Symmachiella dynata: one gene and its partners. The protein of the gene in region 2 binds, or shares a complex with, the protein of the main gene of each other region. Links are inferred from orthologs where the notes say so. Each region holds a gene or a part of one and is shown on either strand. Other genes may lie near its edges.

Region 1 (6,194 bases), 560 kb from region 2 along the record:
GCCGGAAACTAAGGCACGGAAATCTGCACAGAACTTTTGCTAAAGAAACCGCAGGAACTCAACCATCCCCTCTATTTTCCCTAGACTTACACAAAATTGTATCGCGCCGTCGCCGGCTCGATCAACAATAAGTTCAATGAACTTGGGCAATTTTCCCAGATTCATCCCTCGTCAAAGCCAAAAAAACGGGATTCGCGGGCTGTCATACACGTTTTTCAGACTGCAATCGCTGCGTCAGCACATCACAGCCAGGTATAAGGCAATTGCGAGCATTGCCCAATGCAGTCGCAATTGCCGCACAAGCACCCGACGACTTCGCTAAACGCTAACGAAACAACGGAAAAAAGATGGCTTCTCACGATATCGACGACAACTTGGCGAACCTATGATTTTCCTGCCGCCTATAAACAACTCAACGTAGACAGAGTGTTCGCTTTGCTCGTCCTATCCCGGTTCATAGGTCATAACGTAGAAACCCCGAACAATTCACACCGTTTTTTAAGATTTAGCAAATAATCGATTGCCAACGGCGCGGTACACCTTGAACGAGATGAAACAGTCGTCAAAACCGTAATAACCGAACCGGTCCCGTGCAATGAACTCCAGGCTGTAAACGGCGAGACACTTGATGCCAGATTCCCTGCCGGTATCATGACCAAATTGCCCGGCCTAACCGGGCCATACGCGAAGAATTCGACACGGACATTGAGGAAACCAGCATGACGGGCTACACAGTACACACCGGATCGACGGACGCATTTGCCAACAATTACGACCAGATTTTTGGCGCAAAGAAGAAGGCCAAGAAAAAGACCACCCCCAAAAAGAAGTCCCCCAAAGTCGCCGCCAAGAAGAAGAAAAAACGCTCAAAACCGAAAAAGTAAAACGCGTTTCTCAATGGGGGGGGCAATCCACAGCCCCCGCCAGACTGACGGTCTGCTTACGTCTCCAATCCGCTTGGCAACGTCACCCAACTCCGGCTGTCGTACGATTCCAACACCGCATCTGCGATCCGCTGCGCACTGGCACCATCGTCGAATCCCGGGACGGCATCGCGCTGTTCGATGATCGCCGAGACAAGTTCGTAGACCAGATCGTATCGAAAGACGGTGGCGGGGACACCCTCGCTAGGATCACGCGGGCTGCCGGTCGGCTTGAGAAACTCCGCAGGGACGTCGACCTTTTCGAGCGACTCGCCCCCCTTGCCTAGCAAAATTGTATTCGGCTCGGTGAGTTGATACACGGCTGAGCCTTCACTGCCATTCACCTCGGCCCATTCCCGCCCGAAGCCACCGAAGTGATAGCCCTTCATCACCGTGCTGCCTTCGAACACACCGACTGCGCCTCCAGAGAATTGACCGATCAATGCCGACCAATCGTCGACATCCGAGGGCGGACAGGCCTGTCCATCAGCCGTCTTTTCCCGCGTCGCATATTGCGCAATCGCACCGCAGACCGCTGTCATCGGCCCCATCAAATCTTGTGCGAAATCAATGCGGTGGATCGTCATGTCAAACAGATCCCCTGCTCCGGCCAATTTTTTTGACTGTCGCCAGCCCCAACTCGTTTCCGGCAAATCCAAAAAACGTTGGCTGCGAAAATGCCGCGGCACGCCCAGCGCGCCCGTCGCAACCAGATGCTTCAAATACCGCATCGATGGCGCAAAGCGATACGTAAAAGCGGTCATGTGCCGCACCCCTTGGTCGCGAGCGGCCTGATACATTTCCAACGATTCGGCGAAATTCAGCCCCAACGGTTTTTCGCACATCACATGTTTGCCCCCGGCAATACAAGCCAGTGCGATCTCCTTGTGCGTAAAATTGGGGGTGGCAATGATCACCGCATCGACATCGGGATCAGCCGCCAACTCTTTGTAATCGGTCGTACACCGCGTTGGTCCCCAATCGGTTTGACGCTGCTGCATCAAGTCGGCATTGGGGTCGCAAATCGCCACCAGTTCAGCGCGGGGATCGATCTTGATGCCGGGAACATGGTGGTAGTCGGAAACAGCGCCGGCACCGATGATGCCGAAACGAATGGGAGCGGGCATGGGAGGAAATAGGCCTTCAGCTGTAGTCTTTAGGAATGCTCAAAGCGGGCGTTTGGCTTTAGACTTTAAGGACGTTCGTCCGCTTTCGCAAGGATTGGCCGGGTAGCGGCTCGTTACGAATTCTCTTCGATGGTCTTGCCACTCACGATTTGATCCACAAAGGTAAGCGCCGCTTCACGGGTAGTCATTTCGCCGTCCAATTGGCGATCACGGATTGAATCGAGAATCTCTTTGAATCCCGGCCCCGGCGACAATCCGGCCGCAATCAAATCGCCGCCGTTAATCAATTCGTGAGGATTGAGTTCCTCAGCGGGCGTTTCAGAATAAAACCGTTCTGTGAATTCGACAGCAGTCAAATCCGCCTCGGTCGCGACGGCGGCAATCCGGTTCAGCATGAGCATTTCTTTCGCGCCCGGTTGAACCAACAACCGTTTAAGCACGTGCAGTGGAAGTTGCGGCGCATCGCGAAGTGCGTGCCTATGCTCGACCAACCAACAGGTCCGTTCGGTTTGCTGGTTCGATAGTTTCAAACGGCGGCAAATCTGCTCGACCACCTTCGCGCGCGCTGCGTCACGGGCCGCGGAATCATCGTCTTCCTTACACTGCTGGATGGGGACCTCCCGCAGCAAGACAGCAAAGGCCAACTCAAACGACATCACTTCAAACTCATCCAGCATCCGCAGTGTCTTACCCCAATGCTCGACGGAATCGACTTCGTTCAGATTCGGGATGATCTCCGGCAAAATCATCCGCAGTAGCCCCAATTCGCGCAGCGACTCCAACGCCCGTACCCGCCGAGGGCAAACCAGCATGCGCGCTAATTCGTGCGCGATGCGTTCGACGCTGACGACTGCGATTTCCGTAGCCATTTCCGCAATCGCCGCCGCAGTCGACGGATCGATTGTGAATTCCAATGTGGCTGCAATCCGCACCGCGCGGAGCATCCGTAATTTGTCTTCGGTGATGCGATGATGCGCGTCGCCAATCGCTCGCACGATGCCCAACTTCAGATCCTCCTGCCCACCAACAAAATCCAGGACCTCGTCGTTGATCGGATCGTAGAACATGCCATTGATGGTGAAATCGCGTCGGCGGGCGTCCTCTTCGGGCGTGCAGTATTGAACGGAATCGGGACGACGGCCATCGAGATACGGGCCTTCTTTGCGAAACGTGGCGACCTCGACGTTGTCTTCGCTACGCGGCGCCGTCACCAGCATCACACCGAAACTAGCGCCCACGGGGACCGTGCGATGCCTTCCAAAAACTTTGCGGACCTCCTCCGGACGCGCGTCAGTAGCAACGTCATAATCCGTGGGCGCGCGCTTTAATAACGCATCCCGCACACAACCACCCGCCCACAAAGCTTGGTAACCCGCTTCATGCAATTCCCGCGCAACGTAGAGGGCAAACTCGCGGCGGGTATTGCTGTTGTTCATAGTCTCAACTCTCTGGGTGGCTGATTCGCATTTTAGACCGAAGCCGCGGCCGGGCAAAGCCACAGTCGGTGAGACACGCGCCGCAGCCACTCGGTTCAAGGTTGCCATCGCCAAGAACCTGTTTCAAAACCCGGTTGCGTTTGTTCCGGGAACTTACATCCTATGTATCAGCGAGAGGCGTTAAAGGGGTTTGAAACGACTTCAAGACAAAAAAACGGCGAGCGGAAACGTGATTGTTCCCACTCGCCGAATGCAATTTCCTAATCTGCCGGTCGCCCGAGTTGGGTGACCGATTCGATGCTACGCAACCACTACGGAGTGTGGTTAGGGTCGGCGTCGTATTTGAAGAATTCTCCCGCTTCGCGCATGAACTCCAGGTCCAAGGTGCGAAGCGTACCCACCGCTTCAGACAACGGGGCATCGACAATGCCCATGCCCCGCAAGGCGACCATGCGGCCGTATTGACGGTTGAGCACCAACCGAGCGGCGTTGATTCCCAAGCGGGTTCCCAACACGCGGTCGTAGGCGCTGGGGGGACCACCGCGTTGCAAGTGCCCTAACGTGACGGCCCGCGTTTCGATTCCGGTCCGTTCTTCAATAACTTCAGCCAAGTTATCACCAATCCCGCCAAGTTTTACATGACCAAAGTCATCCACCTCGGCGTCCTGTGTGACCATTCCGCTTTGCGGCAGCTTGGCTCCTTCGCTGGCGATGATCAGGCCGTACGACTTGCCCTCTGCTCGCCGCGCCTTGAGAATATTGCACATCTCGTCGATGTCGACTTCGACTTCCGGCACGAGAATAAAGTCGGCAGCGGTCGCAATTCCGGCGAAGCAGGCGATCCATCCGGCGTGGCGTCCCATGGTTTCGATGACCATCACGCGACGATGCGATTCGGCAGTCGTCCGCAAACGATCCACCGATTCCATCACAATATTGATCGACGTATCAAAGCCAAACGTAAAGTCGGTGCAGCTCAAGTCGTTGTCGATTGTCTTGGGAACACCGACCACGGGAAACTTGCGTTCCGAATACAGCCGGCTGGCCACACCCAACGTGTCGTCTCCCCCAATGGCGATGAGTGCATCGACATCGAGTTCATCAAACGTCTTGATCAAACGATCCGCCAGTTCGGGGTCATCCGGATCTTTATAAGGATTCGTCCGTGAAGATCCTAAAATCGTACCGCCACGAGCGATGATTTCGTCGGTGTCTTGAACGCGGAGATCAGTAAAATTCCCCTCAATCGCGCCGCGCCAGCCTTCAAGCATGCCGATCGATTTTCCGCCGGCATTGTGAATCGTGCGAACCACTGCGCGAATCACTGGGTTCAGACCGGGACAATCGCCGCCACCGGTCAATAATGCAACTTTCATTTTCTCACGTCTCTCTTGTTTGACAAAAACTAACGGTCCGTCGCTTTGGACTGATCCATTCCGCCACTCTATGTGGCCTATTGACTTGTGCAGTGGTGCTGATCATGACAGGCCCCGCACGTTACCATGTTCGTTCAATAAATGTGGTGTCGACTTTACTCTCGGCGAAGGCGTTGTGATCAAAAATCTTACGTGCCAGGGGAATTGTGGTGGCGATTCCTTCCACTTCAAATTCCGCCAACGCCCGCTTCATCGTGGCAATCGCCTCGTCGCGTGTGGGACGGTGCACGATCAGTTTTCCGATCAAGGAATCATAATACGGTCCAACTGTGTAGCCTTCATGAACATGCGAGTCCCAACGCACGCCAATCCCGCCGGGAACGCGCAATTTTGTAATTTTCCCTGGCGAGCCGCGAAAACCGTGGTCGGGATCCTCCGCATTCACGCGGACCTCAATCGCGGCTCCTTCGCACGGAATCCCTTTTTGCTTCCAGGGCAACGCTTCTCCCGAAGCAATGCGAATCTGCTGTTGGATCAAGTCGATGCCGGTCACCATCTCGGTCACCGGATGCTCCACCTGAATCCGCGCGTTCACTTCGATGAAGTAAAACTGATTGTCCTTGTCGACAATAAATTCAACGGTGCCCGCATTCTGGTACCCCGCCGCTTTGACCAACCGCACAGCCGCCTTACAGATGTCTTGTCGCACTGCGGTGGGCAAACTCGAAGCGGGGCTTTCTTCGACGACTTTTTGGTGCCGTCGCTGCAAACTGCAATCCCGTTCCCATAGGTGCACCACATTGCCGTGAGTGTCAGCCAAGATCTGGACTTCGACGTGTCGCGGATGCTCAATGTATTTTTCGAGGTACACGCCGCCATCACTAAAGGCGCTCTCGGCCTCTGCTGAAGCTGCCTTCAGGCCCGACTTCAGCGTGATGTCGTTCATCGCCACCCGCATCCCTTTGCCGCCCCCACCGGCGGTGGCTTTGATCAGCACCGGATAACCAATGCGATTCGCGACCTCTAAGGCCTCCGATTCACTCGTCACCAGCCCGTCGCTGCCGGGGACCACGCTGACCTTGGCTTGCTCCGCAATTCCGCGGGCCGTTACTTTATCCCCCAACTGCGCCATGGCTTCATGCGGGGGACCGATAAATTCGATATTGCAACTGCGGCACACCTCGGCGAAATGTGCGTTCTCTGCCAAAAATCCATAACCAGGATGGATCGCTTGGACATTGCCCAGTTCCGCGACGCTGATGATACGGTTGATCATCAGGTAGCTGTCGGTCGCGGCGGCTGGGCCGATGCAATACGCCTCATCGGCCAATT
Region 2 (8,197 bases):
TGCCACCTTAGCCGCACAATGTCTGCATTCACGTCGAGCAAGGCACCGCGCAGTTGCTGATGCACGATCTGTTCTAGCGCTTCTTGCAGGTCACCGGCCTGCTGGCTCAATTTGCTCAACGCCTCCCGAATGTTGGGATTGAACGACGATTCCAACTGCGGCAGTAACTCGTGTCGAATTCGGTTGCGCGTGAATGCCACATCGACGTTCGACGGGTCGTCACGGTAGTCCTGGCTGACGGTCCGCAAATAATCGACCGCCTCCGCGCGCGTGACTGCAAGCATCGGGCGCAACAAGGCGATCTCCGGTTGACCATCCGACGGCGGAACGAGCACACGCCGCTCTGGCATCCCCCGTAAACCGGCGACACCGGTGCCTCGTAACAGGTGATGCAGAATCGTCTCCACCTGATCATCACGGGTGTGGGCGACAAGGATGTGTGTAAATCGGTTGTGGAGTGCCGTCTGCTTGAGGAAGGCGTAGCGGGCATTGCGGGCGGATTCCTCAATCCCCTGCCCTGTTTCAGCGGCGAGTTGACCGACATCAGCCGCCCCCAGATGGAAGGGGATCGCGAGCCGTTCACACGTCTGTTGCAACCAACGGGCGACGTTGTCGGAGATGGCTGGTTGTAGGTTGTGGTTAAAATGGGCCACCGCTAAGCGGCCGGAATGGGTTTGGTTCAGGTCCAACATGCCCCGCAGCAGCGCCATGCTGTCCGCTCCACCGGAGACCGCCAACAATGCGTCACCGGCGTCCCAAACCGTCTTCACGGCATGACAGAGCGAACCGAGGAAGGAGTGTTGGTGGGGATCTGACATGTTTGAATCGTGTGAAAGTGCGGAGTCCGCCCGGATGATCTTGGAATCACTGACAATACCAACCCAATTGTCGTTTCTCGGTTGAATATCGGTTTTGCTTTGGTAGTATGGACTTACGATTATTCATCGTCCAGAGGTCGGGCGTAAAAAATTGATGCCCAGCGTCTCTGGGGGATGGACAACTTCGTTGTCTTCGATGAATCTTTCACAATTCGACACTTTAGGGTGGCGACGTCGGGGAGAAACGGGGAAACACAACGGCAGCCGTTTTGCGGTTTTATCTCAGTCTGAATGTGTTAAGCGTGGTATCCAGTAACCTACTGCGGACTGTAGGGCGATGCTTCATAAAATTCTACTGGCGTTGATTTCGATCATCCGGCTTTGGGGCCGGATTGGGACGACACCCGCGCGGGCGGCTTACACCGCATTGCGCGAGGACGTGGCGCTGCGGAATTTTTGGATGAATCTCGCTATCGAAAGTCCGTGGTTACGTTCCATCTTGTCCAGCCGCAGGATGCGGGCTTATGTTCCGGTGTTGGCGCGGATTCCGCGCGAATATTCCGGATGGCATCCGCCGCTCCCGGCAAGCAAGAACACGTTTTTGCATCCCAGATTGAGGTAACGACCGGTCTGCGGTTCGCTGCTGCGTTCGACCATTTCTTCATCAAACGGAACTCGATCTTTTCATGGCGAGATTTGGCCACTGAAAGTCGCGCGTCCGTCGCTTCGCTCCCCTGTAATTTGTCATATGACCGTGGCATCGGTGCGTATCGATATCCGGTTGACAATTCAGTTCAACACGGGAAGCCCCTGCCACTCGCTTTGGCGAGCGCCGGGATTTCCGTGATTACAAAAATAATGAAGGAATCGGTCTATGGGGAACGAAATTACTGCGGTGCTGGCGGTATCCGAAACGGTCACCGCCATCTCCGCCGCCCTGGCTTTGATTGTTGGTCTGGGAATCGGACTGGTCATTGAACGAATCAGCCGTGGAGCCGCCTACCAACGCCGCGACGAGATCATCGAACAGGCTCGACAAGAAGCGGAGAACGTCAAGAAGTCACAGGAACTGGAAGCCAAGGAAGAGCTGATTAGCCGCCGCGAAGCTGTCGAGAAAGAACTGAATGCGGCGCGCGAAGAACAACGCGAACAAGAACGCCGACTCGACCGCCGCGAAACCACGCTTGGCGAACTGCAGCAGGACATCAACAAGAAGGAACGGATGATCGAGGGCGTCCAGACGAAACTCGCCGATCGCCAAAAGCAGATGGACGCGCGTGAGGCGGAGTTGGAACAAGTCCTGCGCGAGGAACGGGACCAACTGTTCCAAATCAGCGGACTCTCTCCCGAAGCGGCCCAAGACAAGCTGCTGACGCAACTGCGTGTGGAACTGAAAAACGAAACCGGCGCGGTGATCCTGAAACACAATCAGGAACTCAAGGAAACGTGCGACAAATTGGCCCGCGAAGCGGTCGGCATGGCGGTCCAACGTTGCGCCGCTAGTCACGCCTCCGAGACGACCGTCTCAACGGTCGATATTCCCAACGACGACATGAAAGGCCGCATCATCGGCCGCGAAGGACGCAACATTCGCGCCTTTGAAAAAATCACCGGCGTGGATGTCATTGTCGACGACACCCCCGGCGTGGTGATCGTCTCCGCATTCGATACCGTCCGGCGGGAAATCGCCAGGTTGTCGCTAGCGAAGCTCATTCAAGACGGTCGGATTCATCCTTCACGCATTGAGGAAATCGTTAACGAAACCGAAAAGGAAATGGATGAACACATCCGCACCTTGGGGAACGAGGCGATTCAGGAAGCGGGGATTGTTGACGTCCATGAAAAGCTGATCATGCTGATGGGCCGTTTGAATTTCCGCGTCAGCTACAGCCAAAACGTCCGTCGGCACTCGATCGAAGTCGCCTATCTGACCGGGCTGTTGGCGGAATCCTTGGGACTGGACGGAACTTTGGCTCGCCGCTGCGGATTCTTCCACGACATCGGCAAGGCAGCCGACCACGAAATGGAGGGGGGACACCCCGCCGTGGGAGCCGAGTTGCTCAAACGTTACGGCGAAGGCCCCGAGGTCGTGCATGCGGCATTTGGACATCACGACGATATTCGCGTGGATCATATCTACACGGTGCTCGTCGCTTCGGCCGATGCGATTTCCGCAGCCCGTCCCGGTGCACGCCGCGAAACCTTGGAGAAATATGTACGGCGGTTGGAAGAACTAGAAGCCTTGGCTTGCGGTTTTCCCGGCGTCGATCATGCCTACGCCGTCCAAGCGGGTCGCGAAGTCCGGTGTATCGTCGACGCGAAGCAGGTCAACGACCGCGAAGCCGCCAAGATGTGTCGCGACATTGCCAAAGGTATTGAACAAGCACTCACGTATCCCGGTGAAATCAAAGTCACCGTGCTACGCGAAACGCGGACCATCCAATACGCGAAGTAGTTCGCAGTTGCCGCAAAAGTGATTCCCACAGATAGCCATAACGAACTCGAACCAGTTTCCAGGAGATACGGCTGATGCGTTCCCTCTTCCCTTTGACCATCGTTGGTTTGCTGTGCGGCGGAATTTCTGGAGTCGCGACTGCTGAGGAAAATCACCCCCTGCCGCCGACTGTTGCAAGAGGTGCCGAACTGGTGGAAGAATACGGGGATGATCGATTTTTCGAAGGCCCGACTTGGGACCCGCAGACGCAGCGGTTGTACTTCACCGCTTTTCGCGACAAGGACACGCAGATCCTACGGCTGGATGGTCCCGGCAAGGTGCATGTCTGGCTGGATGATACCAAGGGAGTCAACGGGACCTGCTTAGCACGCGATGGCCGGTTGCTGGGTGCACAGGCGTATGGCAACAAGCTAATGAGCTACCAAATCGCCCGCGAAGCTCCCAGCGACACGAAGATCCTCGTGGATGATCCAACACTCAATCAACCGAACGACGTCGCCGCTTCGCCCAAAAAAGGGGGCGGGATTTATTACACCGACCCTGATTTCAAAAACCGCGCCACCAGCGCGGTCTATCACCTTTCGACGACCGGCAAAGTGACCCAGGTCTTAAACGACATGCAGGTTCCCAACGGCTGTTTGGTCTCCAACGACGGAAAAACGTTGTATGTCGGCGACAGTTACCTGAAGCATTGGCGAGCGTACCCGATTCAAGCGGATGGTTCGCTCGGGCCGGGCATTTTGTTTTTTGATCCCGACACCGAGCGCGACGACTCTCCTGACGGCATGACGATCGACGAGCGGGGAAATTTGTACCTCAGCGGCCGCGGTGGCGTTTGGGTCTGCGACAAGTGGGGCAAATCACTCGGTTTGATCCCGGTCCCCGAATTCTGCTCCAACGTCACCTTTGGTGGTGAAGATGGCAAGACGCTGTATCTGACCTGCGCGACAAAACTGTACAGCCTCAAGATGAACACCCGCGGAACGAAGCCCGCCGGCAAAGGCAAATCCAAAAAACACTAACCCAAACCGACTGCTCGCAGTCCACAGCAGCGCCTGATTTGGAGAACCACCATGCCACGTCAAAACTTGCTGATCTATATGTTGGGAACGGCCGTTTGTCTCGCGATGACGTGTATGACACACACGGTTCATGCCGAGGAACCGGCGGAGATTGAATATCACGAGGATGTGATCTACGGCGTCGGGGGCGACGAACAATTGAAGTTGGATTGGGCGCGCCCCAAGAAATTCGACAAGCCGCTGACAGCGATCATCTATATTCACGGCGGCGGATGGACCTTTGGCAACAAGAACGGCCATCGCGACGAGATTCAAAAGGCGGCCCGTGAAGGTTATTTTTCGGCGACGATCGGTTATCGATTGGCCCCGGCACATCGCTTTCCGGCTCAGATCGAGGACTGCAAATGCGCGATTCGTTTTTTGCGAGCCAATGCCGATCAGCTGGGTCTGGACCGCGAAAAAATCGGTGCGATCGGGTTTTCCGCCGGCGCGCATCTGGTGATGATGCTCGCCACGATGGATGATGAAGACGGGCTAGAAGGCAAAGGAGGCTGGTTTGGTTGGTCCAGTAAAATCCAAGCCGGCGTCAGTTTCTTTGGACCGACGAATCTGCAATCCGAATTCCCAGAGAGTTCGAATAAACTCGTCGTGCAATTCCTCAATGGAACCGCTGCACAGCAACCTGAAGCATATCGTCTTGCCTCGCCGATCACGTATGTCAACGCCGGCGATCCTCCGCTGTTGCTGTATCAAGGGACCAAGGACACTCTCGTCCCCCACGATCAAGCGTTACAAATGGTCGAGGCTTTGACCGCGGTTGAAGTCCCCGGACGCGTGGAATTTTTGATCGGCCAAGGGCACGGTTGGCGTGGCCCCGAAGCAGAGCGCACGTTTCAAGCGGCGATTGACTTCATTGCTGAACAGACCAACAAAACCGAATAACAGATCGTTGCCGTAAGTGCGCTGCTGCGCGACAACACCTTGCGTGGCCAATTCGCCACCTGATAAGAATAGCCAATTGGCGGTCGGCCGTTTTCGTTGGGCCGCGCGGTCACTCGACACGTCAATGGGCGGAGAACAGCATGCCGGATTCATCTCGTACTGACGCGCCGACAGTGACATCAGCGGACCGCCGCTTGGTCGCCGAGCATCCTACATCCATGGCGCTGGAATTGGTCGTCCATGATCCTGATACAATCGCCGAATTGACGAGTCTAGCCGCGGGGGATCCTCGCGAGCAGTTCGCGCTTTCGGCGCTACGGATCGGCGTGTTGGCGTTGCGGCAGGCGCGGGGGCAAATCGACACCGAACAAATCCGCCGCGAAAGCGAACGCATGCTCTCCGGCCTGGACAAACAACTCAGCGAACATGGCCGTGACGTACACACCAAAATGACCGCGATGCTCAAGGAGTATTTCGATCCTGAGGACGGACGGCTGCAGGAACGGGTCAATCGGTTGATCCGCAAGGATGGCGAATTGGAAGAACTGCTCCGCCGGCAAATTGGCGGCGAAGATTCAGAACTTTGCAAAACGCTCGACAGCCATTTCGGACACGGTAGCCCGTTGATGAGTCTGCTCAGCCCCGAGGAATCGCAAGGCTTGTTAGCAGCGTTTCGCGAGACCTTCGAAAAGCAGCTGACCACGCAGCGCGAACGGGTACTGAATGAGTTTTCGCTCGACAATGGCGAAGGGGCTCTGGCGCGGCTGGTGAAGGAGCTCAACGAAAATCATGGCAAACTGAGCGGCGATCTGCAGAAAAAAATCGATGTCGTAGTCGGCGAGTTCTCACTCGATGAGGAAAACTCAGCCCTGAGCCGGTTGGTCCGCAACGTGGACCGCGCGCAGAAAACGATCACCAGTGAGTTTTCGCTCAATGACGAAAACTCGGCCTTGTCACAACTAAAATCGATCTTGGACAGCACCAAGGACACGATCAATAATAACCTGACGTTGGATGATGAAAAATCGTCATTGGCTCGTTTGAAAGGCGAAATCCTCAAGGTGCTGGAAACGCATTCCGAAGCGAATCAGAAATTCCGCGAAGAGGTCAAGCTGTCACTCAACGAAATGGTCACCCGTCGCGATGAAGCAGCACGGTCGACGACGCACGGCCTCGACTTCGAAGATGCGGTCTATACGTTTATACAACAAGAGTCACAACGGACAGGTGACATTGCTTCCCACACCGGCAATACCACGGGGCTGATCAAGAATTGCAAAGTGGGGGACTGCATGATCGAACTCGGCCCGGAAAATGCCGCCGCCGGGGCGAAGATTGTTGTCGAAGCCAAACAGAAAAAAGAATACAACGTCGCCAAAGCGCTGGAAGAGATTGAAACGGCTCGCAAGAATCGCGCAGCTCAGACCGGTCTGTTCGTCTTTTCCAAAAAGTCCGCTCCCGACGGCATGGAACCCTTTGCCCGCTACCGCAACGACGTGCTGGTTGTCTGGGATCCGGAACAACCCGACAACGATCTGTATCTGAAAACAGGCTTAACACTGGCCCGCGCGCTCTGCGTCCGTTCCGGGCAACACAGCGAAGCAAAAGCCGCCGACTTTCAAGCCATTGACGTCGCCGTATTGGAGATCGAAAAGCGGACCGGCAACCTCGGCAAGATCGAATCCTCCGCTCAATCGATCAGTAAACAAAGCGACACGATCCTCAAAACGGTTGAACTCTCACGACGTTCCATCGAACGGCAATTGGAAATCTTGCGGGACAAACTCGGCGACCTCAAACGCCAGGAGGCCGCTGGAGAGAACACGTAGCGCGCGTTTTCGCTTCTTTGAAAGAAAACCTCACGCAAAGACGCGAAGCCGCAAAGAATGAAATAGGCGAACATTTCAGTCCCACCAGAGTGTTTCTTGGCATCATGTCTCTATGTGATTCATTATGCTTTACAACTTACATCGGGATTACAGCCTTCTTCTTCTCTGCGCCTCCGCGTCTCTGCGCGAGTTTTTTTCACTCCAATCCCACCCCCAATTAAAACACCCGCCGCTTGCCCTTTTTTGTTCGACCCACGATAATCGTGGTACCCAAAAAACTTTCTAACTACGGCTCCATAAACGAGAACTGTGATATGTTGAAGATGCGCACCATGTTCCTACTAGCGTTGATCGGACTCTGTGCCGGCAACGGGTTTGCTGAAGAATCCGGCCCTTTGAAACTGAACAAGGGGGACCACGTTGTCCTCATCGGGAATACGCTGGCTGAGCGGATGCAGCATTTCGGGCACTTTGAGTCACTGCTGCATAGCCGGTTTCCGCAGCACGAATTGGTGGTTCGCAATTTAGGTTGGTCGGCCGATGAACTCACGTTGCGGCCCCGCTCTAAAGATTTTCAGGATCATGGCCACAACCTCGAAGACCACAAACCGAATGTGGTGATTGCTTGCTTCGGTTTCAATGAATCTTTCGTTGGCCCCGAGGGGTTGCCGAAGTTTGTTGCCGACCTGGAAGAATTCATCAAGACCACCACGACCACCAAGTACAACGGCGAAGCGCCACCGCAATTGGTCCTGTTCTCCCCCATCGCCCAAGAAGACACCGGCCGGCCGGGCGTGACCGATGGCAAAGCCAACAACGAAAACATCAAAGCCTATACCGAGGCAATGGCGGAAGTTGCTCAGCGAAACAACGTGATCTTTGTCGATCTGTTTACGCCGTCGCAAAAACTGATGCACGATGCCGACCAGAAGCTGACGATCAACGGCGTACACCTAAACGATTACGGTTACAGCCAATTGGCACCGGTGATGGAAACAGCGTTGTTCGGGCCGCGACCTGCTTCCGCCGGGCAAGCCGACTTGAACAAAGTGCGGGCGGAGGTCAACGAGAAAAACCGTCAATTTTGGTACGACCACCGCGCGGTCAATGGGTTCTATATTTACGGCGGCC
Region 3 (6,329 bases), 2.1 Mb from region 2 along the record:
AGGGTTCGGGAGTGACGACCACTTGCGCCGTCGTCTGAGCTAGCGTGCCTCCGTTAGCGTCCAGAACCGTCAGACGGAAATCGTAAATTCCGTCGGCATATGGATCGAACGCGATTGGCGCCCAACCGAGGTTTTGCGAGTTCTGCACGACGTTGTAGAGGTTCAGATTAGCGTTGTCGATGACGCCGCCGCCGTTTCCAGTGGCGTTGGTTCCGACCGCATTATCTGTCCACGCAGAGAAGACATCAAAAGGCCCCAAGAAACTTACGCCAGCAGAGGGATCGACGTCGATCTCCAGCATCACCTGCACGTCAGCCAGGGTCAAACCGCTTGTACCGTCCCAATCGACATTTGCCGAGAATTCGTAATTCCACGTTGCTGCGGTTCCGGAAGAAATTCCAGGTGTGGCCTGATAAACGCCTCCGCTGTTCGGAAGCACAGGTCCAAACCGCTGCTTGCCACGCAAACCAACTTCCACTCCATTGGACTGGCTGATCGTCCAGCCGCCATTGGGATTGCCACTGCCAAAAATTACATCGGGCGTGACATTCCCAGCTTGTGCCGTCGTTGTCAGCAAGGCTGCAACGGCAATAACCGCAAATCCTGTAGTAAGTCTCTTCATCGGGGCATCTCTCCTCAACATTCCATGGTTTAAGTGGGGCAGAACGAAATCAAAATCCAGGGTGGCCCGCATGGAAATTAGCAGTATTGAAGCTGGGCCGAATTCCGGCGGTAGCTGGAGCGCAATTCAATTTGATTGCAGCAAATTGGTTAGGCCCATTCTGAAGCCTCGCAGAGGGAATTACAAGCAGAATCGCCCAATTCAGTACAATCCCTACATTCAACCGTTCTTAACATTCACCAAAGAGCGGTCGAGCGAGATTCTTCAGGCGCAGCGGGCTATTGATTCAGCCCGAATTCCTTGATTTTGCGGTAGAGCGTCCGCTCGCCAATCCCCAGAATGCGGGCCGCTTCCTCGCGTTTGCCCTCGGTCAACTGGAGAGTCTTTTCGATGTAAAACCGCTCGATGTCGGAGAGCGACTTGCCGATCAGAGCATCGTGGCCATCGAATCCCAGAATTGGCTCATCACCCGCGCGCGGCGGGGGGGCAATCTCTTCGGGCAGATCGTCGACGTCTAACAATCCGTCCATATCGACGACCACCATCCGTTCGATGACATTTCGCAATTGGCGGATATTGCCTGGCCAGTCATAGGCCATCAGTGCTTGCCGCGCCGATTTCGACACATGTTCGACCTCACGTCCATGTCGTGCCGTCATTTCTTTGATGAAATGCTCGATCAACAGCGGGATGTCTCCCCGGCGCTCCCGCAGCGGCGGGAGATTGATTTTGACCACATCCAGGCGGTAGTACAGGTCCTTGCGAAACTTTTTGTCTTCCACCATCTGCGCCAAATCGGCATTGGTGGCAGCCACCAAACGGACGTTCACCTTGATCGGCTCGTTGGCGCCGACACGATTGATCTGACCGTCCTCTAGTACGCGGAGCAACTTGATTTGCGTCGACATGGGCATTTCGCCGACTTCGTCGAGGAACAGCGTGCCACCGTTGGCGTATTCAAATTGTCCAATCCGCCGCCGCTCCGCTCCGGTGAACGAGCCTTTTTCATGGCCGAACAATTCGCTTTCCAGAATACCTTCGGACAGGGCCGAGATATTCAGCGGTACGAATGGCTTATTTTTGCGGCGACTGTTTTGGTGAATCGCCTTGGCCACCAGTTCCTTGCCGGTCCCATTTTCCCCCAAGATCAATACCGAACTATCGGTTGGGGCGAGTTGCTGCAGTTGCGTGATGATCTTCAGCATTTGCGGCGTGTTGCCGACCACCCCTTCGAAGCCGAATTTTTCGTCGAGTTGTCGTTTGAGTTGCGTATTGTAGCGGGCCAGCTTGAGGCGTGACGAAGCCTTTTCGACCGCCGCTCGCAGTTCAGAAATGTCGAGCGGTTTGGTGAGGTACGTATAGGCCCCGTGTTGCATGGCCGTGACAGCGGAGTTGATCGAACCATGTCCGGTGAGCAGGATCACCTCAGCGTCGGGGAGTTCCTCTTTGGCTTTGGCGAGAATCGCCAACCCGTCCATGTCGTCCATTTTGAGATCGGTGACGACGACATCGAATGTATCACTCTCAATCAGAGCGGCCCCCCGTACGCCCGAGGCGGCGACGGTGCAATCGTAGTCGACCCGTTCCAAGCTTTCAGCGACTGCCTGCGCGTGCGGCTCATCATCGTCGATAATCAGCACGTGGATCTGAATCGCCGAGAGGTCGATGGAATTGTCTTGGGAGTCCGCCATGGACAATCAGCTTCTTATTTTTTTTTTTGGGGGGGGGTATGGCGCTGTGCGTCTCTAGTTCGACTTCTGACAGCGGATGCGCGCCTGAAGTTTTTCATCGTGACAGCTAAGAGTAGACATTCCGATGAAAATGATCAATCCGCGGCGGGCAAAGCGATTGTAAAACGTGTTCCGCGCCCCGGTTCGCTATCGACGGCAATGCGGCCGCCATGTGCTTGAACAATCTTGCGGGCGGTGGGGAGTCCGAGTCCGCTGCCGCCGGATTTGGTGGAGTAAAACACTTGAAACATTTTTTCCACCGTGGCGGGACTCATGCCAACGCCGTTGTCAATCAAATCCAGCAGAACTTCGCCATCGCGTGTATAGGTTTGCAATTCCAGCAGTCCGCCTTCGGGCATGGCTTGTTGCGCGTTTAAGGCAAAATTCATCAGAACTTGACGAAACAGCGCGCGATCGAGACGCACGTGGGGAATATTGCTTTGAAAGTGCGGGCTGATTTCTACATTTTGCTCTGCAGCTTCGGCTTTGTAGAATTCGACGAATTCGCTGATCACTTCATTCAAATCAGCCGGGGCCAAGTCGATTTCACCCATGCGGGCAAAATTGAGGAATTCTTCTAGGATGGACTGCAGGTGCTGACACTCGCGCTGTACGGTCTCCACCTTCCGCAACATACGGTGGCCGTTGGCGACTTCGCTTTCCACGATATCTTCTTGCAACAACTCGAGGCTCAGCAAGATGGTCGAGAGCGGATTTTTGATTTCGTGCGCCAAACCACCGGCCAGCGCAGCGATCTCCTCGTATTGATCAAGCAACCGCTGCTGTTCGGCTGCGTTCATGGATTCAGCGGCCATCCGGATCACCCACTTTCCGCTGGAACGCGCAAAAGGAAACGAGGCTGCGATGCGAGTCGCAGCCTCGTGAAATTCTTAATCATCTATCACGACGCAAAGTTAGGACTCGTCCGACTCGGCCTTTTCGTCGGATTCACCCATTTCGACCATGGCGGCTTTGCGAGAGAGTTTGACGCGGTTTTGGTCGTCAACGGCGATGACCTTCACGTGCATCTTGTCCCCTTCTTTGCACACCTCGCCAACCGATTTCACATAACCATCGGAAAGCTCGCTGATGTGGCAAAGGCCATCTTTCCCGGGAGCGATTTCGACAAACGCGCCGAAGTCCTTCACGGAGCTGACGGTTCCGCTATAGATCTTGCCGACCTTGATCTCTTCGGTCAAAGCTTCGATACGCGCCAAGGCGTCTTCGACTTGGGATCCACCGGCACCGGCGATAGTCACCGTGCCGTCTTCACCCACATCCAAGGTCGTGCCGGTTTCTTCTTGAATGGCGCGAATCGTCTTGCCGCCCGGCCCGATCAACAAGCCGATCTTGGACGGGTCGATCGAAGTTTGCAGCAATTGCGGCGCGAAGCTTGAAATCGCTTCACGCGGCCGGCGAATCGCACTGAGGATCGATCGCAGCAAATCCAATCGCGCCTCTTTGGCTTGAGCCAAAGTTTCACGAATGATTTTTTCGCTGATTCCGTCGATCTTGAGGTCCAATTGGATGCCGGTGATCCCTTTTTGGGTTCCGGCAATTTTGAAGTCCATATCGCCGAAGTGGTCTTCGTTCCCAATGATGTCGGTCAGAATGACATATTCGTCGCCCTCTTTGACCAAACCAATGGAAATTCCGGCCACCGGTTGGCTGATTGGCACACCGGCATCCATCAGGCTCAATGTGGCGGCACAAACCGTCGCCATCGAGCTACTCCCGTTGGACTCAGTAATGTCGGAAATCACCCGCATGGTGTAGGGGAAATTTTCGGAACTGGGCAACACCGGCTTAACGGAACGTTCGGCCAAGGCACCATGACCGATTTCCCGGCGTCCGGGACCACGAATCGGGCGACATTCACCGACCGAATAGGACGGGAAATTGTAATCGAGCATGAACCGTTTGCCGTAGTCGTCAAACAATCCGTCGACCCGTTGTTCATCACGCGTCGTTCCCAACGTGACGGTCGAGACCGATTGGGTTTCGCCACGAGTAAACAGAGCCGAACCGTGGACACGGGGCAGGATCTGCACTTCGCAAGAGACCGCACGCAAGTCGGTCGGACCACGACCATCGAGCCGTTTGCCGCCGAGCGTCATTTCCCGAATCGCTCGGGCTTCGACGTCGTGGAATGCTTTTTTCAAATCGCCGATCGTTGCGCCGTCGGCAGTCTCTTCGACACCTTCGGGGAAGAACTCTTCCATCAGTTCGTCGCGCACAGCCTTCGTGGCGTCGGCTTGGGCGTGTTTGCCCGAGACTTCCTTAGCGGCCCGGATTTTATCCAGCGCTTTTTCGGTGACAATCGCATCGAAGGGATTGGCGGGCGGAGCCTCGTATTCGACTGGCGAATTTCCAACCTTTTCGATGAGCTCTTCTTGAATTTCGCACAGCGTTTTGATGTGCTTGTGAGCAAACATAATCGCTTCGGACATGCGCTCTTCGTCCATCTGGGCAGCAAACCCCTCGATCATCAACACCGAGTCTTTCGAACCGGAAACGATCAAGTCCAAGTCGCTAACATCCAGTTGTTCCTGCGTCGGCAAAACGGCGAATTCGCCATCGACGTGAGCAACGCGGACAGCTGCGATGGGTCCTTGGAAGGGCACCGGAGCGATGCACAACGCGGCGCTGGCCCCTAGCATGGCCAGGATGTCCGGGTCGTTTTCATGGTCGAACGCCAAGACGTTGGCCATGACTTGTACTTCTTCGTGGTACCCTTTGGGGAACAAGGGGCGAATCGGACGGTCGATCAAGCGGCTGGTGAGGATTTCCCGTGTTGTGGGCCGTCCTTCGCGTTTGAGGAACCCGCCGGGGAATTTACCGGCTGCCGCCATGCGCTCACGGTAATCGCAAGTCAACGGAAAAAAGTCGATTCCCGGTCGCGGGGGACCGGATTGAGCGGCCACAAGTACGACCGTCTCTCCATATTGCACCAACACACAACCGTCGGCTTGCTTGGCAATTTCGCCAGTTGTGATACTGAGTTTTCTGCCTGCAAATTCTCGTTCGACAACAACTTTCACTGCATTCACCTCACCCGGCCCAGCCGGTACCTAACGACACAAATTTCCGCTGATGCAACCACTTTCGACGGGTCACACCGGTAATCCAACACAAAAGCCAACACATTTTTCCTGACCAACCCAATTGATACCGCGTTGCTCGCAATACTTTGGGGTGGGTATATATCGCGCATGGCCAACTGGCGCCGAAACGCATGTGCAACCAAACGGCGGAGACGAGTGCATTTCAGTTTTGATAACTGGAACTCGTCTGTCTCGAACAGCATCGCCGCCGGAGCTTGATTCCGCGCAGCCGGAAACCGCGCGGCGTTCCGGACGGAATCTTTACTTACGAATCGACAATTTCCCGATGATGTCGACGTATTTCTGTTGATTCTTCCCTTTCAGGTAATCCAACAGTCCCCGTCGACGGCTGACCAGCATCAACAAACCGCGCCGACTAGCGTGATCCTTGGGATGCGTCTGCAAGTGTGAGGTCAACTCATTGATCCGTTCGGTCAATACGGCGATTTGTACTTCCGGCGAACCGGTATCCCCGTCTGAACGAGCGTATTCTTTAATCAATTCCGACTTACGATCCTTGGTAATCGACATCCATCATTTCCTAGTTTTCCCGCAACGGCATAGTGAGTCCGGGTGCCCAAGTCGCGGGGTCAGGCAGCCCGTTTCCAGCATTTGGAAGTGAAGTTCCGGCCCCGGTAAAAATCGGGGTCGAAGAATTGCTTTAACTCTATCAATGCTGGGGGAATATGCAACGGTAAAACCAACCCCGGCAGCTCAAGGCAGCAAGTTTCAACCGGTCCGCCGGACACCCCCAACGACGAAGAAATCGGCCATTCCCCCCACTGCCCCACCGCACAGGAAATCACGCATAAACAACTACTATCATTGGGCTTACATCGCGCCTCATACTCGTTGAAATACTCAACGACACCT

What was found. The genes of interacting proteins can lie anywhere in the genome.
Region 1: rny (region 2) and Mal52_RS16910 share a complex: the UniProt entries of both Bacillus subtilis proteins name them as parts of the possible RNA degradosome complex. The link is inferred for Symmachiella dynata from one-to-one orthologs.
Region 3: rny (region 2) and Mal52_RS27385 share a complex: the UniProt entries of both Bacillus subtilis proteins name them as parts of the possible RNA degradosome complex. The link is inferred for Symmachiella dynata from one-to-one orthologs.

Annotation. Positions count from the first base shown.
Region 1 is NZ_CP036276.1:4,474,436-4,480,629, forward strand. Bases 2,831-5,663 are described here. They hold Mal52_RS16910 (6-phosphofructokinase), read right to left. Parts: upstream 4,863-5,663; coding sequence 3,798-4,862; downstream 2,831-3,797. Other genes in these bases: Mal52_RS16905 (CCA tRNA nucleotidyltransferase), read right to left, coding at 2,831-3,486; accC (acetyl-CoA carboxylase biotin carboxylase subunit), read right to left, coding at 4,984-5,663. In the rest of the region: Mal52_RS29875 (hypothetical protein), read left to right, coding at 720-884; Mal52_RS16900 (Gfo/Idh/MocA family protein), read right to left, coding at 941-2,050; more of Mal52_RS16905, read right to left, coding at 2,164-2,830; more of accC, read right to left, coding at 5,664-6,194. UniProt on the Bacillus subtilis protein: Catalyzes the phosphorylation of D-fructose 6-phosphate to fructose 1,6-bisphosphate by ATP, the first committing step of glycolysis.
Region 2 is NZ_CP036276.1:5,035,044-5,043,240, forward strand. What follows is about bases 1,008-3,982. They hold rny (ribonuclease Y), read left to right. Parts: upstream 1,008-1,692; coding sequence 1,693-3,273; downstream 3,274-3,982. Other genes in these bases: Mal52_RS19100 (hypothetical protein), read left to right, coding at 1,156-1,440; Mal52_RS19110 (SMP-30/gluconolactonase/LRE family protein), read left to right, coding at 3,348-3,982. In the rest of the region: tRNA lysidine(34) synthetase TilS, read right to left, coding at 1-818; more of Mal52_RS19110, read left to right, coding at 3,983-4,295; Mal52_RS19115 (alpha/beta hydrolase), read left to right, coding at 4,347-5,237; Mal52_RS19120 (hypothetical protein), read left to right, coding at 5,378-7,066; Mal52_RS19125 (PVC-type heme-binding CxxCH protein), read left to right, coding at 7,381-8,197. UniProt on the Bacillus subtilis protein: Endoribonuclease that initiates mRNA decay. Initiates the decay of all SAM-dependent riboswitches, such as yitJ riboswitch. Involved in processing of the gapA operon mRNA, it cleaves between cggR and gapA.
Region 3 is NZ_CP036276.1:7,177,362-7,183,690, forward strand. Bases 2,831-5,798 are described here. They hold Mal52_RS27385 (polyribonucleotide nucleotidyltransferase), read right to left. Parts: upstream 5,394-5,798; coding sequence 3,267-5,393; downstream 2,831-3,266. Other genes in these bases: Mal52_RS27380 (sensor histidine kinase), read right to left, coding at 2,831-3,167; rpsO (30S ribosomal protein S15), read right to left, coding at 5,718-5,798. Also shown: Mal52_RS27370 (PEP-CTERM sorting domain-containing protein), read right to left, coding at 1-694; Mal52_RS27375 (sigma-54-dependent transcriptional regulator), read right to left, coding at 901-2,313; more of Mal52_RS27380, read right to left, coding at 2,448-2,830; more of rpsO, read right to left, coding at 5,799-5,987. UniProt on the Bacillus subtilis protein: Involved in mRNA degradation. Catalyzes the phosphorolysis of single-stranded polyribonucleotides processively in the 3'- to 5'-direction. Necessary for competence development in Bacillus subtilis.